Regions from separate parts of the Mesorhizobium sp. WSM4822 genome, predicted to be linked through region 1. Evidence: predicted binding sites of a transcription regulator. Region 1 holds the regulator's gene; the other holds the start of a gene.
What was found. Region 1 encodes PhoB, which activates phosphate uptake and scavenging genes when phosphate is short. Its sites were predicted from a motif close to TGTCATNNANCTGTCAT; they were not measured.
Positions count from the first base shown of each region.

Region 2: a site for PhoB is predicted at 4,136-4,152, ahead of AC0L3E_RS12865 (LTA synthase family protein). Genes of this name have one in related genera too.

Region 1 covers NZ_JBVVQM010000003.1:38,246-47,394, reverse strand. The annotation lists gene AC0L3E_RS08220 (PAS domain-containing protein) at 1-502, shown strand, start outside; gene AC0L3E_RS08215 (PstS family phosphate ABC transporter substrate-binding protein) at 1,012-2,040, shown strand; gene pstC (phosphate ABC transporter permease subunit PstC) at 2,137-3,603, shown strand; gene pstA (phosphate ABC transporter permease PstA) at 3,600-4,916, shown strand; gene pstB (phosphate ABC transporter ATP-binding protein PstB) at 4,934-5,758, shown strand; gene phoU (phosphate signaling complex protein PhoU) at 5,785-6,492, shown strand; gene phoB (phosphate regulon transcriptional regulator PhoB) at 6,509-7,198, shown strand; gene AC0L3E_RS08185 (ROK family protein) at 7,215-8,462, opposite strand; gene xylF (D-xylose ABC transporter substrate-binding protein) at 8,733-9,149, shown strand, end outside.
Region 2 covers NZ_JBVVQM010000004.1:454,437-461,427, forward strand. The annotation lists gene rpsF (30S ribosomal protein S6) at 1-9, opposite strand, end outside; gene AC0L3E_RS12860 (pilus assembly protein TadG-related protein) at 463-2,121, shown strand; gene AC0L3E_RS12865 (LTA synthase family protein) at 2,163-4,121, opposite strand; gene fabD (ACP S-malonyltransferase) at 4,374-5,315, shown strand; gene fabG (3-oxoacyl-[acyl-carrier-protein] reductase) at 5,373-6,110, shown strand; gene AC0L3E_RS12880 (acyl carrier protein) at 6,321-6,557, shown strand; gene fabF (beta-ketoacyl-ACP synthase II) at 6,592-6,991, shown strand, end outside.

The DNA of each region.
Region 1 (9,149 bases):
GGGTTATGTGATGCGGTCGCAGCCCTCGGCACCGTCCGAACAGCGGGCGCTGCTGCAGCCGCCTTCGATTCGCCCCCGGCCACCGGTGGCGGCTGGCGGCGACAGGCTGGATATCCTGGTGGCCGAGGACAATGAGGTGAACCAGATGGTGTTCACCCAGATCCTCGGCGAGACCGGTTATGGTTTCGAGATCGTCGGCAATGGCCGCAAGGCGCTCGACGCCTTCGGCAGGCTCAACCCGTGCATGATCCTGATGGATGTCTCCATGCCGGAGATGAACGGTCTCGAAGCAACCGCCGCCATTCGCCGGCTGGAGGAAGAAACCGGCACGCATGTGCCGATCGTCGGCGTCACCGCGCATGCGCTGAAGGGCGACCGCGAGCGCTGCCTGGAGGCAGGCATGGACGACTATCTGCCCAAGCCGATCAGTCCCCGGGCGTTGCTCGAGAAGGTCGAGCGCTGGGTCGGCGCCAGCCTGCAGGCGCAGCGCAACGCCGGCTAAGGCCGGCTCTGCCCGAGTACCGGGAATACGGCGAAGATTCGCGCCCCTGTCAGCGGCCAAGACTATGGTGCGATCGCACCATATGAAAGGCGGCATCCAGCCGAGACAATGGCGACATTCGAATTCCGCTCTTCCCAGTTACGGGCGGGAGCAGCGACCGCCGGCATGAGACAGCGTCAACCTACCCCAACGGACCTGTTTTCGGCGATGGCCCGGCCACGACACCGTCTGGCTGAGAGCAACGCGCTCCCGTCCGGCTTTTCTTCATAAAGGCCGGCTGATCCCCAAATCGCCGGCCAGCCTCGACCGAATCGAGCAAGTCCCTGATTCCGGTGACAAAGCGGGGCTGCGTCGGGAGTGCCGGCCAGGCGGCATTCTGCTCATCCCGATGACGCGTTACCGGGGTGACATCAAACTGTCATGCGACTGTTATAATCGAAGGCTATTGGCCTCAGCGGGCGCCGACTGACGAGCGCCGAGAGACCATCTTCCGAACAGGAGCAGGCCACATGAAGAAATTCCTCTATACGGCGTCGGCCGCTGCGCTTGCGCTCGCCGCGACGTCCGGCTTCGCCGCCGCGCGCGACCAGATCCAGGTCGCCGGATCATCGACAGTGTTACCTTATGCCAAGATCGTCGCCGAGCAGTTCGGCGAAACATTCACCAACTTCAAGACCCCGGTCGTCGAATCCGGCGGCAGCGGCGCGGGCATCAAGGAATTCTGCAAGGGCGTCGGCGAAGATACCATCGACATCGCCAACTCGTCGCGTCCGATCAAGGCGGACGAACTCAAGTCCTGCGCCGACGCCGGCGTGAAGGAAGTCCAGGAAGTCCGGATCGGCTATGACGGCATCGTCTTCGCCACCGACATCAAGGGCCCGGATTGGGCGCTGGTTCCCGCCGACATCTACAAGGCGCTGGCGGCCAAGCTGGTCGTCGACGGCAAGCTCGTCGACAATCCGAACACCAAGTGGAGCCAGGTCAATCCGAAGCTGCCCGACTGGGACATCGCCGCCTATATTCCGGGCGAAAAGCACGGCACGCGCGAAGTGTTCGAGACCAAGCTTCTCGATGCCGGCTGTGACAAGGCTGCTCTCAAGGCCGCCGGCATTGCCGACGACAAGGAAATCGGCAAAACCTGCATCGCCATCCGCAAGGACGGCAAGGCCGTCGACATCGATGGCGACTATACCGAGACGCTCGCCCGCATCGACTCCAACAAGACCGGCGTCGGCGTGTTTGGCCTCGCCTTCTATGAGAACAATGCCGACAAGCTGAAGGTCGCCACCGTGGAAGACGTCGTGCCTTCGACCGAGACGATCGCCAGCGGCAAGTATCCCGTCTCGCGCCCGCTGTTCTTCTACGTCAAGAAGGCGCATCTGGGCGTCGTTCCCGGCCTCAAGGAATATGTCGAATTCTTCCTTGACGACCAGATGGTTGGCCCGGAAAGCCCGCTCGCCGAATACGGCCTCGTTGCGGCTCCGGATGCCGAGCGTCAGGCCCAGCGTGACGCTTTCGCCGCCGGAAAGTCGATGTAATCAGCTGCCGAACCGGGGTGCGGGCCAAATCCCGCGCCCCGGTTTCATCGCAGGCCGCAATGGCGGCTGCGTAAGAATTTCTCTTGGGGTGGGTCCATGTCGTCCTTGCTCGTACTGGCCATCGTCGTTGCCGTCGGCCTGGTTGCCTTTTTCATCGGTCGGCAACGTGCCGCGGCCCAGGACAATGGCAAGGTCAAGCCGCATTCGCGCGCCCACTATCATGGCTGGTGGGCCTTCCTGCTCGCCGTTCTGCCTGCTCTTTTGCTGCTTGCCGTCTGGACCGTCGGGTCTTCCGTCTATCTGGACCGACACATTCACACTGCCTTGCCCGAGCGCACCGTCGACAGCAAGGTTGCCAGTGAGGCACTGGATGTCAGCCTCGTAAAGAGCCTCGCCAGGGGCCTGCGCAAACTTGATGCAGGCACACTGGCCGCAATGCCTGCCAGCTTTGCCGAGCTGCAGCCGCTGCTCGCCGCCAAGGGTGTGGCACTGGCGAGCGACACGCAGGATTACATGATCCCGATCGCCATCGAGGCGAACAAGGTCCAGGACCGGCTCGGCCTGTTCGGCGCCATTGTCATTCTCGTTTCCTCGATCGCCGGCGCCTTCTATGCGCTCAGGCAGATCGAGCCGCGCGCCAGGGCCCGCAACAATGTCGAGAGGCTGATGCTGTGGGGGCTGCTTGCCGCCTCCACCATCGCCATCCTGACCACCATCGGCATCGTGCTTTCGATGCTGTTCCAGACGATCACCTTTTTCGAAAGCGTCTCGCCGATGAGTTTCTTCTTCGGCACCGTCTGGGATCCGCGTTTTGCCGCTGCCGGTTCGGGCGGCAGCCAGGGCCAGTTCGGTCTGATCCCGCTTCTTGCGGGCACGCTCTACATCGCCGCCGTCGCGCTGCTGGTTGCGGTGCCGGTCGGGCTGATGTCGGCTGTCTACATGGCCGAATATGCAACGCCCAAGGTGCGCTCGGTGGTCAAGCCGGCGCTTGAACTGCTGGCCGGAATACCGACCATCGTCTACGGCATCTTCGCCGTCGTCACGCTTGGGCCGTTCCTGCGCGACCTGTCCGCGGCGCTGACCGGCGGTTCGCCCTTCATCCAGGGCCAGAGCATCTTCACCGCCGGCCTGGTCATGGGCGTCATGCTGATCCCGGTCGTGTCCTCTCTTTCGGACGACATCATAACCGCGGTGCCGCGCGCCATGCGCGACGGGTCGCTTGGCCTCGGCGCGACCCGCTCCGAGACGATCAAGCGGGTGATCCTGCCGGCTGCACTGCCCGGCATCGTCGGCGCCATCCTGCTGACCGCCTCGCGCGCCATCGGCGAAACGATGATTGTCGTGCTGGCGGCGGGCGTCGCCGCCAACCTCACCATCAACCCGTTCGAGGCGATGACGACCATCACCGTCAAGATCGTCAACCAGCTCACCGGCGACCTCGAGTTCAATTCGCCGCAGACGCTGGTCGCCTTCGCACTCGGCCTGACGCTGTTCGCGCTGACGTTGGTGATGAACATCGTCGCGCTCTACATCGTGCGCAAATATCGGGAGCAGTACGAATGACCGACATTTCCATGGATACGATGGTCAGGGCGGCGGCCCATCCGCGCCGCGACATCGGCCTGAAGGCCCGTTACGCCGCCGAACGCCGTTTCCGCATCTATGGCGTCGTGGCGATTTCCGTAGGCCTGGCGTTCCTGGCAATCATGCTGATCACCATCGTCTCGAAAGGCTACACCGCCTTCTGGCAGACGACGGTATCACTGCCGATCTCGTTCGACGAGAAGGTGATCGATCCTTCCGGCAAGCGTGCAACCGATCCGAGCGTTCTGATCAAGGCAAATTATCCCAGGCTCGCCGAAAACGCGCTTGTGGCCAAGCTCGGCATCTCTCCTGATGACAAGCCGATGATCCAGAAGCTCAAGGGCTTCCTGTCGGAAGGCGCCCGCGTCCAGTTGCGCGACATCGTTGCCGCCGATCCGTCCGTGATCGGCACGACACGCAACGTCAACATCCTCGCCGCCGCCAATCTCGACTCGGCTTTCAAGGGCCAGATCGACCTCAGTGTCGAGGAAGCGCGACGCAAGGTCTCGGACCAGCAGATCACCTGGATGAACAAGCTCAAGGCCGAGGGCGCGATGGCCGAGCACTTCAACAGCGGCCTGTTCACCTACGGCGCCTCCAGCCGCCCGGAAACCTCGGGCATGGGCGTGGCGATCATCGGCTCGTTTTATATGATGGTGATCGTGTTGCTCCTGGCGCTGCCGATCGGCGTCGCCGCCTCCATCTATCTGGAGGAGTTCGCCAAGAAGAACCGTTTCACCGACCTTATCGAGGTCAACATCAACAATCTGGCAGCGGTGCCGTCAATCGTCTTCGGCTTGCTCGGCCTCGCGGTGTTCATCAATTTCCTGGGCATGCCGCGCTCCGCCGCTTTCGTCGGCGGCCTGGTGCTGACACTGATGACGCTGCCGACGATCATCATCGCGACGCGCGCTGCACTTGCCGCGGTGCCGCCGTCGATCCGCTCGGCGGCTCTCGGTCTTGGCGCCTCCAAGATGCAGATGGTGTTCCAGCACATCCTGCCGCTTGCCGCACCCGGCATCCTCACCGGCACCATCATCGGTCTAGCGCGTGCGCTCGGTGAAACCGCGCCCCTGCTGCTAATCGGCATGGTCGCCTTCGTCGCCGATCCACCGACGACGCCTTTCGATCCGGCCACCGCGCTGCCGGTGCAGATCTATATGTGGGCGAACGAGGCCGAGCGCGCCTTCGTCGAGCGCATGTCGGGCGCGATCATCATCCTGCTCGTCTTCCTCATGGCCATGAACATCACCGCGATCGTGCTTCGGCGTCGGTTCGAGCGGCGCTGGTAGAAAAAAGGCATTTTGGTATGAACATCATGACCGAACAGTCCCTTGAAAACGCAGTGGGCGATAAGATGAACGCCAAGTCGAACGAAGTGATCAAAATGCGCGGCGACAAGGTCGGCGTGTTCTATGGCGAGAAGCAGGCGCTGTTCGATGTCAATCTCGACGTCCGCCTGAATCAGGTGACGGCGCTGATCGGCCCTTCCGGCTGCGGCAAGTCGACCTTCCTGCGCTGCCTCAACCGCATGAACGACACCATCGATTCCGCGCGGGTAACCGGCAAGATAACGCTCGACGAAGAAGACATCTACGACAAGAACATCGATGTCGTCGAACTCAGGGCGCGCGTCGGCATGGTGTTCCAGAAACCCAATCCGTTCCCCAAGTCGATCTACGAGAACGTCGCCTATGGCCCGCGCATCCACGGATTGGCCAAGCGCAAGGCCGACATGGATCAGATCGTCGAGTCGAGCCTGAAGAAGGCGGCAATCTGGAACGAGGTGAAGGACCGTTTGCAGGAACCTGGCACGGGTCTTTCCGGTGGCCAGCAGCAGCGTCTGTGCATTGCACGCGCCATCGCCGTGTCACCCGAGGTGATCCTGATGGACGAACCGTGTTCGGCGCTCGACCCGATCGCCACTGCTCGCGTCGAGGAACTGATCGACGAACTGCGCCAGAACTATACGATCGTCATCGTCACCCATTCGATGCAGCAGGCAGCGCGCGTGTCGCAGCGCACCGCGATGTTCCATCTAGGCTATCTGGTCGAGGAGGGCGCCACCGACAAGATGTTCACCACCCCCGACGACAAACGCACCCAGGACTACATCACCGGCCGGTTCGGCTGAGCTCAGGCATATGAGGGACGAAGATCATGGGTGAACATACCGTTGCATCTTTCGATGAGGATCTGGAGCAGATCAGCCAGCTGATCCGCGACATGGGCGATCTCGCCCGCTCGATGGTCAGTGGCTCGACCAAGGCTTTGCTCAATTCGGACAATGCGCTGGCGCAGCGCGTGGTTTCCGACGATGCCATCATGGATGCCCGCCAGCGCGAGCTGGACGATCGCGCCATCACGCTGATCGCCAAGCGCCAGCCAATGGCCAACGATCTGCGTGCGGTGGTCGGTTCGATCCGCATGGCCGGCGACCTCGAGCGCATCGGCGACCTTGCCAAGAACATCGCCAAGCGCGTCGGCACTGTCGGGCTGAGCGTCACGCCGCACGATCTTTCGCATTCGATCGACGCGATGGCGCAGCTGGTGCTGATCCAGGTGCAGGGGGTCGTCGACGAGTATGCCGCCGCTGACGCGGCAGCGCTTGCCACGCTCAGAAACAATGATGAACGCATCGACGTCAAATACACCTCGGTGTTCCGCGAGCTGCTGACCTACATGATGGAAGATCCCCGCAACATCACGGCGTGCACGCACCTGTTGTTTTGCGCCAAGAACCTCGAGCGGATCGGCGACCACGTGACCAACATCGCCGAAAATGCCTACTATGTTTTGACCGGCACGCAGCTGCCAGCCAATCGTCCGAAGCAGGACGAGACGGCAATGTCCGCGCCAGCGGCATAACAGGGGTGACCAGCCGATGATCGCACCACGCATCATGGTGGTGGAGGATGAGGAGCCGCTAGGCGTGCTGCTCCGCTACAATCTTGAATCCGAAGGTTACCAGGTCGAGGTGGTGACGCGCGGCGATGAGGCCGAAATCCGGCTGCAGGAGAACGTTCCCGATCTTCTGGTGCTCGACTGGATGGTGCCTGCGGTTTCGGGCATCGAACTCTGCCGGCGCCTGCGAATGCGTCCCGAGACCGAGCGGCTGCCGATCATCATGCTGACCGCGCGAGGCGAGGAAAGCGACCGCGTGCGCGGCCTGTCGACCGGCGCCGACGACTATCTGGTCAAGCCCTTCTCGACGCCGGAGTTCATGGCCAGGGTCAAGGCGCTGCTGCGCCGGGCCAAGCCGGAAGTGCTGTCCAGCGTGCTCAAGGTCGGCGATATCGTGCTCGATCGCGAGTCGCACCGTGTCTATCGCAAGAAGAGCGAGATCCGGCTTGGGCCGACGGAATTCCGCCTGCTCGAATTCATGATGCGCCATCCAGGCCGCGTGTTCTCGCGCAGCCAACTGCTCGACAATGTCTGGGGCGAGACGATCTACATCGATGAGCGCACGGTCGACGTGCATGTCGGCCGGCTGCGCAAGGCGGTCAACAATGGCCGTATGCCTGATGTCATCCGCACGATCCGTGGGGCCGGATACGCCATCCGAGAGGACTGAACTCCCTCGTTTGAACTCACGCCACGTTCTTGCCGCCGAAACCGGATCTCGCCTGCACGCCCGGCGCAAAAATCTCCTGATCGACGAAGATCAGCGCCCGCATGGCGCAGCCTTCGCGGATCAGCGGCAGTTCGTTCGGCTCGGTGTCGAAAGAAATCGATTTGGAATGCTGGCCGCCGGCGGTCTGGGCAATCGCTTGCCGCAATGCCGGCTCGATCAGGTCGAAGGCGGCGGCGCTGACACCGACCATGGCGACCGGCGCCGGATCGATCAGCGCGAACAGGCTGCCGAGGCCGTAGCCGAGCGCTTCGCCGGCCTTGCGATAGGCTTCCCGTTCGGGTCCGTCACCTTCGCGGGCCGCGGCAGCCAGGGCGCGCATGTCGGCGTCGCTGACATCGGCAACGGGTTCTGCATCCTCGCCCATCTGCCTGGCGTTGCGCCAGATGGCGTAATTGCCCGCATAGGCTTCGACGCAGCCGCGCCGTCCGCAGCGACATAGCGCGCCGTTCGGCCGATGGATCATGTGGCCGAATTCGCCGCCCGAAGAATGGGTGCCGGTGAACAATTCGCCCTTCAGCACCAGTCCCATGCCGATGCCATGCGACAAAAGGATAGCGATGAAATCGTCGCGGTAACGATCGGGGTCGCGCCAGCGCAGCGCCACCGCCATCATGTTGCAGTCGTTCTCCATTATGGCAGGGATGCCGAACTCGTCTTCGAATATGTCGGCGAAGGCGATGTCGGTGTGCGGCGTGATCGGCGACCACAGCATGGCGCGGGCACGGGTGTCGGTGATGCCCTGGATGGCCAGCGCGATGCGGGCGATGCTGCGCACGTCCAGGTCGGGATCTGCCAGGCGGCGCCGCACGATGGCCGTGCATTCCCCGATCAGCGACTCGCGCGACATCGTCAGCGTGTCCAGCCGGCGCTGCTCCTCGGATATTACCTGGCCGGCATAGTCGATGACGGCGACGGAGAGGAAGTTCAGCGACAGCACCACGGTCATTACCGCGGCCGCTTCCGGATTGAGACTGAGGCCGACCTGCGGCCGGCCGCGTTTGAGCGAGCCGGCCTCGCTCGGCTTGCTTTCGGTCAGGATGCCTTCGACGATCAGGTCGGATGAAATCGCCGAGATGGTCGAATGGCTGAGGCTTGTGGTCGCGGCAATCTCGGTTCGCGACGGCTGTCCGGCGCGGCGCACTGCCGCGATCACCATGGCGCGGTTGCGGCGGCGCAGATCGTCGTGGCGGATTCCGACCGACATGTTCTTTCATATCCTCCCGGTCGCCGCGGTTCCTCCTGCCCCTGGAACGCTGTCGGTGACGCCGGTAAATACTGGCAGAAGCTGCAGGCCGTGTCATTTATTTATTCCGAGACTCGAAAAAAACTCGAAATGACATCAAAATCCATCAGAATCGATGTTGACAGCGTTCGGGCGTTGGCCCAGTATTTTTTCGAGGCTCGAAAAAATAGAGCCTCTGTGCCGGCCCTCGGGTCAGTTTGGTCGCGCCATACGCGGCGCAGGGAGGATAATATGAAAAGATTCACGGCCGCCATCCTGGCGGGTGCCGCCATGTCGCTGACGCTCGCGTCTGTCGCGCAGGCGAAGGACAAGGTTGTCGGCGTTTCGTGGTCCAACTTCCAGGAAGAACGCTGGAAGACCGACGAGGCCGCCATGAAGACGGCGATCGAGGCCGCCGGCGACAAGTACATCTCCGCCGATGCGCAGTCCAATCCCGGCAAGCAGCTTACCGATGTCGAAAGCCTGATCTCGCAGGGCGCCAATTCACTGATCATCCTGGCGCAGGATGCGTCGGCCATCGGCCCGGCGGTGCAGAAGGCGCTGGACGAGGGCATTCCGGTCGTCGGCTATGACCGGCTGATCGAGAACAAGGACGTCTTCTATCTGACCTTCGACAACAAGGAAGTCGGCCGCATGCAGGCCCGCGAA
Region 2 (6,991 bases), on a different contig from region 1:
AAGAGCCATTATGTCCTATGCCTTTCTTCGTTTCTCTCCCGGTTCCCGGCGGCAAAAGCCTCTGCAACTTCTCTGACCCGCAAACCCTCGAAGGGGCAGGGGGAAGAAAGGAGCATGACGAGACGGTCGAGAGCGGAGACACGGGAGGCGGAAGCACTTCCGGCTTCACACGAAGGTTCTGAAAAACCTCCGGCCCTCCGTTCAGCCCCCAGCAAGGACCGGCAGATTGCTGGCGTCTATACAGCAATCCGGCCGCAAAGCAAGCGCAAGCGGCATTCCCGTGTGTCATAGCCGATGATCGGGGAGCAGCAACGGTCGGAGTTGTGGTTTCCGGCAACCACGTCTTAACCACACCAGCAGGTTGTGTAGAGTTGAAGCCTGGCCATCAACGGTCGATTCATCATGGAAGGCGCAAAAGCCCGGACAACCGCGCAAAAGCGGCAAGCATTTCCGGGGGTAAGGATGCTTTTCAACAAATTCTGGCGCTCGAAGAGCGGCAATTTCACGCTTGTGCTGGGACTGGGTTTGCCGGTCATCCTGACAGCAGTCGCTTTCGCAACCGATGTCTCGACCCTTATGCGGGCCAAGAGCAATCTGCAGAACGCTCTCGATTCGGCAAATCTTGCTTCTTCGCACCTTGGCGATCTCGACATCACCCGCAATGACGCTTTCAACCGCTATTTCCAGGCCAACATCGTCGGTCATGGCGAGCTCGGCAATGCGCAGGCGACGCTGACTGTCGACAAGGGCGTCAACTTCGTCAAGACAAAGGCGGTTGCCTCGGCGGACGTCAATCTCAACTTCGCCTTCCTGTTCGGCGACAGCAAGCACATCGTGGTCGATGCCTCGGCGGTCGAATCGAACAATCAGCTCGAAGTCGTGCTGGTACTGGACAACACCGGCTCGATGGCCGGCGCGCGCATGACGGCGCTGAGGACGGCGACAAAATCGTTGCTCGACACGCTCGAAGCGGCGAAATCGCCGACGCGCAAGATCCGCGCCTCGCTGGTTCCTTTCGTGACGGCCGTCAACGTCAATGGCGACGGCTTCGACCCGTCCTGGATCGACATGGACGGCAAGTCCTCAACCAACGGCGTCAATTTTCCCGTCATCGACGGCAAGCGGCCGAACCACATGGCGCTTTTCAAACAGCTCAAGAAGACCGGATGGACCGATGCCGGATGGAATGGCACCGGATGGAAGGGTTGTGTCGAGGCGCGGCCAGGCGCTTACAATATCTCCGACACGCCACCCGACACGGCCAAGCCCGACACGCTGTTCGTGCCGTACTTTGCGCCGGACGATCCCGAAGACGCCCAAAAGCCGTCTGGCTCCTATGGCAATTCGGATAAATACTACAACAACTCCTATCTCAACGATGTCAGCGACAAAACCAGGCTTGCCCAGTCGGGCATCAACATCCTGGGCATCGATCTCAGCAACCTGCTCGGCAATCTCATCGAACTTCTGTCGCCCGATGACAGGGCTGCCAGGGAAAAGATCGCCAAATATGTTGCGCCCGCCAAGGAACTCATCACCGAGATCGGCTCTCCCATCACTATCGGCCCGAACCGTGCGTGTCCGACTCCGGTGGTCCCCCTGACCGACGATTTCGACAAGCTGCGCAAGGCAGCCAGTCAGATGACCGAGTGGAACGGTTCGGGCACCAATGTCTCCGAGGGCCTGTCATGGGGTATGCGGGTGCTGTCGCCCGCCGCGCCCTACACCGATGGAGCGCCGTGGAAGACGCCAGGCATCAGCAAGATCGTGCTGTTGCTCACCGACGGCGAGAACGTCGTCTATGGCGCCAGCCAACAGCCGACGAAATCTGACTACACATCATATGGCTATCTGGCCGGCGGCCGTTTCGGATCAGATAACCAGACGACGGCGGCACGCAATGTCGACGGCTGGACCAAAAGCGTCTGCACGCAATTGAAGAACGAGGGCGTGCAAATCTACACCATGGTGCTGCAATCCGACACCGCAGCCAACCGCGCGCTTTACAGCGCCTGCGCTTCTGATCCGAGCGGCTATTATGCAGTTAACGATCCGACCAAATTGCCGGACGTTTTCCAGCAGATCGCCAACAAGTTCTCGAAGCTGCAATTGACGAACTGAACGCGCGATCCGGGACGGACGAGCCTGAGGGATCGTTGGGCTCAACTCGTATGGGCGACAACCTTGTCCTTGTCGACCGTTTCGGGGAAGAAGTCAGGCGCTGCCTGACGCTTGCCGAACATCATATCGTACTGCAGCAGGCGGAAATCGCGGATCGCCGGATCGATCTCCTTCTGCCGCGCCCAATCGGGGGTGGCTTCGCCAGCCGGCGTCAGCAGAAGATTGCGGTCGACGACACGGTAGCGTTCGCTCATCTCGCCCAGGAAGCCGGTGTAGTAGGGATGGCTGATTCCGGCCGTTTTCAGGATATGATAGGGCAGGAAGGCTGGGCTGACGGCACCCATCTGCTCAGCCGGCCCGGTGCGGTTCGACCAGATGACCAGCGGCGTCTCGTGATGCTCGAGAGCAGCCTCGGGCGACGCTTCCTTGCGCGGCGCGACATTGTCCTTGAGGAAGCCGGTTTCGACATAGACCGGCCCCAGCGGCGGCAGATGGTCGCCGAAGAAGGCGATTACGGTGGGGCGGGAGCGTTTCTTGGCCCATTCGACGAGGCGTTCGAGGCCGCGATCGGCATCGGCTGAGCCCTCGGCGTAGCTGAGTAGCGATTCGCGCGCCCACTGGCTGATCGGCGCCTGCACCCTATGCGTGGGATTGTAATAGCGGTTCGGCTCGTAGGGACCGTGGTTTTGCAGGCTGACCGCAAAGAAGAACACCGGCTCGTCGCTGGCGTCGGCCTCGCTGATGATCTCGTCGGTCATCGCCGCATCCGATGCCAGTGGCCCGCGCTTTTGCATTGGCGGCAGCGTCTCTTCCGACTTGAAATCGTTGAAGCCGAAATCGGCATAGACCGCGCCACGGTTCCAGAACCAGTTGGTGCCGGGATGGATGGCGCGCGCCCGGTAACCCTGGCTCTTCAGGAAGGTCGCGAGCGAAGGCGTCGGCGTGCGCACATATTGCTGATAGGGGATGCTGCCTGCCGGCAGGAACGCGTTGGAGAAGCCGGTCAGCGCCTCGAACTCGATATTGGCGGTCATGCCGCCGAACTCCGGCGAGAACATCGAGCCCGAGCGCAGCGCCCGCACATTGGGGATTGGATCTGGCGTGATGGTGACGCCAGGCAACTTGGTCGGATCCCAGAAGGATTCGCTCATGACGATGATGATGTCCGGCTTCTCGGCCGGCACCGAGGCGGTCACATCAGGCCTGGCTATCGCTGCGATTGCCTTGTCGGAATAGCCCGGCGGCGCCGAGACATGCGCCATCGGCACGTTGAGGGCAAAGGCCAGCGCAAAGCCGTTGGAGGCATAGTTTTCCTTCTGGTCCCACATGATCGGGATGATCTGCAGCCGATCCCTGGTCCAGGAGAAGGTGGCGTAGTCCATGATCGAAACGAAGAAGGCGAGCAGCGGCACTGCCAGCGTCAGCCGCGCAAGGCGCCCCTTGCGGCTGAGTGCGGGAACCTTGCGGCGCCATAGCCGCCAGCCGTAGACGAGCAGCGACAGGCCGGCGACGATGCCGACGACCATGGCAAGCGCGGTCATCGGCCGTTCGCGTACCAAAAGCGGCAGCAGCGCGAAGATCTGGCGGGCATAGAGGAAATCGGTCGGATAGAGCGGATCGCCGAGATAGTGCGACTTCTGGTGACCGACGAAAGCAAGCGACAAGGTCAGCGGCGCGACGATCATCAGGCTCTGGTGGCTGCGGCCGAGCACCGCATCGAAGCCGATCAGGAGCAGCGCAAACACGACGATGGTGGTCCAGCCCGGCTTGAACGGCTGCAGGAAGAAGGAGATGGTTCCGGCAAAGTCGCCGCGCACGATCAGTTCGATGGCAAACACCAGGATAGCGGCGATCGCCAGGCTGATCAGCCCATAGCGCACGACCGGCCATCTCCTGCCCGGCAGATAGCCGGTGGAGGGGTCGTCTTCCAGGAACTGTGGCGCGGCCTTGCCGGTGCGTTTGTAACTCTTTGCCACTTTAACTTCCCCACCCAGCGACAAGCGCGTCACTCGATTGTCATGGAATTGTCACGCAAAGCTAGCGCCTGTAACGGAAATAAGAAGAGCCAGCAAACGAATCGTGAGCGGTTTTCATCAGGAGTGATCGCCAAAAACCCTTTCGCAACAGGCACTCGGCGGACGAGGCTGCCCTCGGGCAGGGTCGAACCGGGCTTGACTTGGCGCCCCGCCATGCGTCACAGGCAAGAAAAACCCGTCTTCAGGCAAGCAAAACCAGCCCTTGGGAGCCCTCGCATGGCCGTTGCATTCACCTTTCCCGGACAAGGCAGCCAGGCGGTCGGCATGGGCAAGGATCTCGCCGACGCCTTCCCCGAAGCGCGCAGGGTCTTCCAGGAAGTCGACGATGCGCTCGGCGAAAACCTGTCGAAGCTGATCTGGGAAGGGCCGGAAGAGACGTTGACGCTGACCGCCAACGCGCAGCCGGCGCTGATGGCGGTGTCGCTGGCCGCGATCCGGGCGCTGGAATCGCGCGGCTTCTCGCTGAAAGGCAAGATCGCCTATGTCGCCGGTCATTCGCTGGGCGAATATTCGGCGTTGGCCGCTGCCGGCTTCGTTTCGGTTGCCGATGCCGCCCGGTTGCTGCGCATACGCGGCAATGCCATGCAGGCGGCGGTGCCGGCCGGCGAGGGCGCCATGGCGGCGATCATCGGATTGGAACATGCCGATGTCGAAGCCGCTTGCGCGGAAGCCGCCAAAGGCTCTGTCTGCCAGATCGCCAACGACAATGGCGGTGGCCAACTGGTCATCTCCGGCGCCAAGGCCGCGGTCGAACTGGCCGCGAAACTGTGCACCGAGAAAGGCGCCAAACGCGCGCTGATGCTGCAGGTGTCCGCGCCCTTCCATTCCGCGCTGATGGCGCCGGCCGCGAACGTCATGCGCGAAGCCCTGGCCGGCGTGGCAAAGAACGCGCCGGTGGTTCCCGTCCTCTCCAATGTTACGGTCAGCCCGACCAGCGATCCAGACGAGATCGCCCGCCGCCTGGTCGAACAGATAACCGGCCGCGTGCGTTGGCGCGAGACGGTGGAATGGTTCGGCGCAAACGGCGTCACCACGCTTTACGAGATCGGCGCCGGCAAGGTGCTTTCAGGATTGGCGCGGCGCATCAGCCGCGATGTCGCCACCGCGTCGGTCGGCACCGCGGCTGACGTCGAGGCGGCCATGGCGGCGCTTGCATAAAGCGTCATTTGATCCCATCCCTGTAAAGGGTGTTCTCTTCTCAATCAGGAGACAAAAATGTTCGAATTGACTGGCCGCAAGGCGCTCGTCACCGGCGCATCCGGCGGCATCGGCGAGGCGATCGCCAGGATGCTGCATGCGCAGGGCGCGATCGTCGGCCTGCATGGCACCCGCGTCGAGAAACTGGAAGCGCTGGCTAGCGAGCTTGGCGACCGGGTCAAGCTGTTCCCGGCCAATTTGTCCAACCGTGAGGAGGTCAAGGCGCTCGGCCAGAAAGCCGAAGCCGATCTCGAAGGCGTCGACATCCTGGTCAACAACGCCGGCATCACCAAGGACGGCCTGTTCGTGCGCATGTCGGATGCCGACTGGGACAGCGTGCTCGAGGTCAACCTGACCGCCGTGTTCAGGCTGACCCGCGAACTCACCCACCCGATGATGCGCCGCCGCCATGGCCGCATCATCAACATCACCTCGGTGGTCGGCATCACCGGCAATCCCGGCCAGACCAATTACTGCGCCTCAAAGGCCGGCATGATCGGCTTCTCCAAATCGCTGGCACAGGAGATCGCCACCCGCAACATCACCGTCAACTGCGTCGCCCCGGGCTTCATCGAATCGGCGATGACCGACAAGCTCAACGACAAGCAGAAAGAGGCGATCATGGCGGCGATCCCGACGCGGCGCATGGGCACCAGCGTTGAAGTCGCGTCCGCCGTCGCTTATCTCGCCTCCAACGAAGCCGCCTACGTCACTGGCCAGACCATCCACGTAAATGGCGGCATGGCTATGATTTGACGAGGTTCGGCAGCAACGCCGGCGGGTTGTGAAAAGAGACCATTTCGGCTTGGACCTCAGCTATTTTTCGTGTAATGCGGCCCGCAACCCGGCGGTTCGGGCAAAAACCGGTCCGTAGTCGTTGCGTTTTCGGCAGGACCATCTTTCAGCTTGATTAGCGGCATTCTGCCCGCTAACGAAGACAGACAAACAAAAGACGAGGATGCCCAAATGAGTGACACCGCAGAGCGCGTCAAGAAGATCGTCATCGAGCACCTTGGCGTCGATGCCGACAAAGTGACGGAGCAGGCGAGCTTCATCGATGATCTGGGCGCCGACAGCCTCGACACGGTCGAACTCGTCATGGCGTTCGAAGAAGAATTCGGCGTCGAGATTCCCGACGATGCGGCTGAGACCATCCTGACCGTTGGCGATGCCGTGAAGTACATCGACAAGGCTTCGGCCTGACGCTTTCCGCAGTCATCACCGGGGAGGACCTGCGATGAGGCGTGTCGTCGTCACGGGCCTTGGGTTGCTGTCGCCGTTCGGCATGGGCTTCGAGCACAGCTGGAAGGAACTTCTGACCGGCCGCAGCGCTGCCAAGCGCATCACTGAGTTCGAGGTGGAGGATCTTGCCTGCAAGATCGCCCACGTCATTCCGCGTGGTGGCGGCAGCAATGCCACCTTCAATCCGGAGGCCGTGCTCGAGCCGAAGGAACTGCGCAAGATCGGCGACTTCATCCTTTACGGGATTGCCGCCGCCGACGAGGCGCTGAAGGATTCCGGCTGGGAGCCCAAGACGCATGAAGAGCGGTGTGCCACCGGCGTTCTGATCGGCTCCGGCATCGGCGGCATCGAGGGCATCGCCGAGAACGCGATGATCCTCAAGGAGCGCGGCCCGC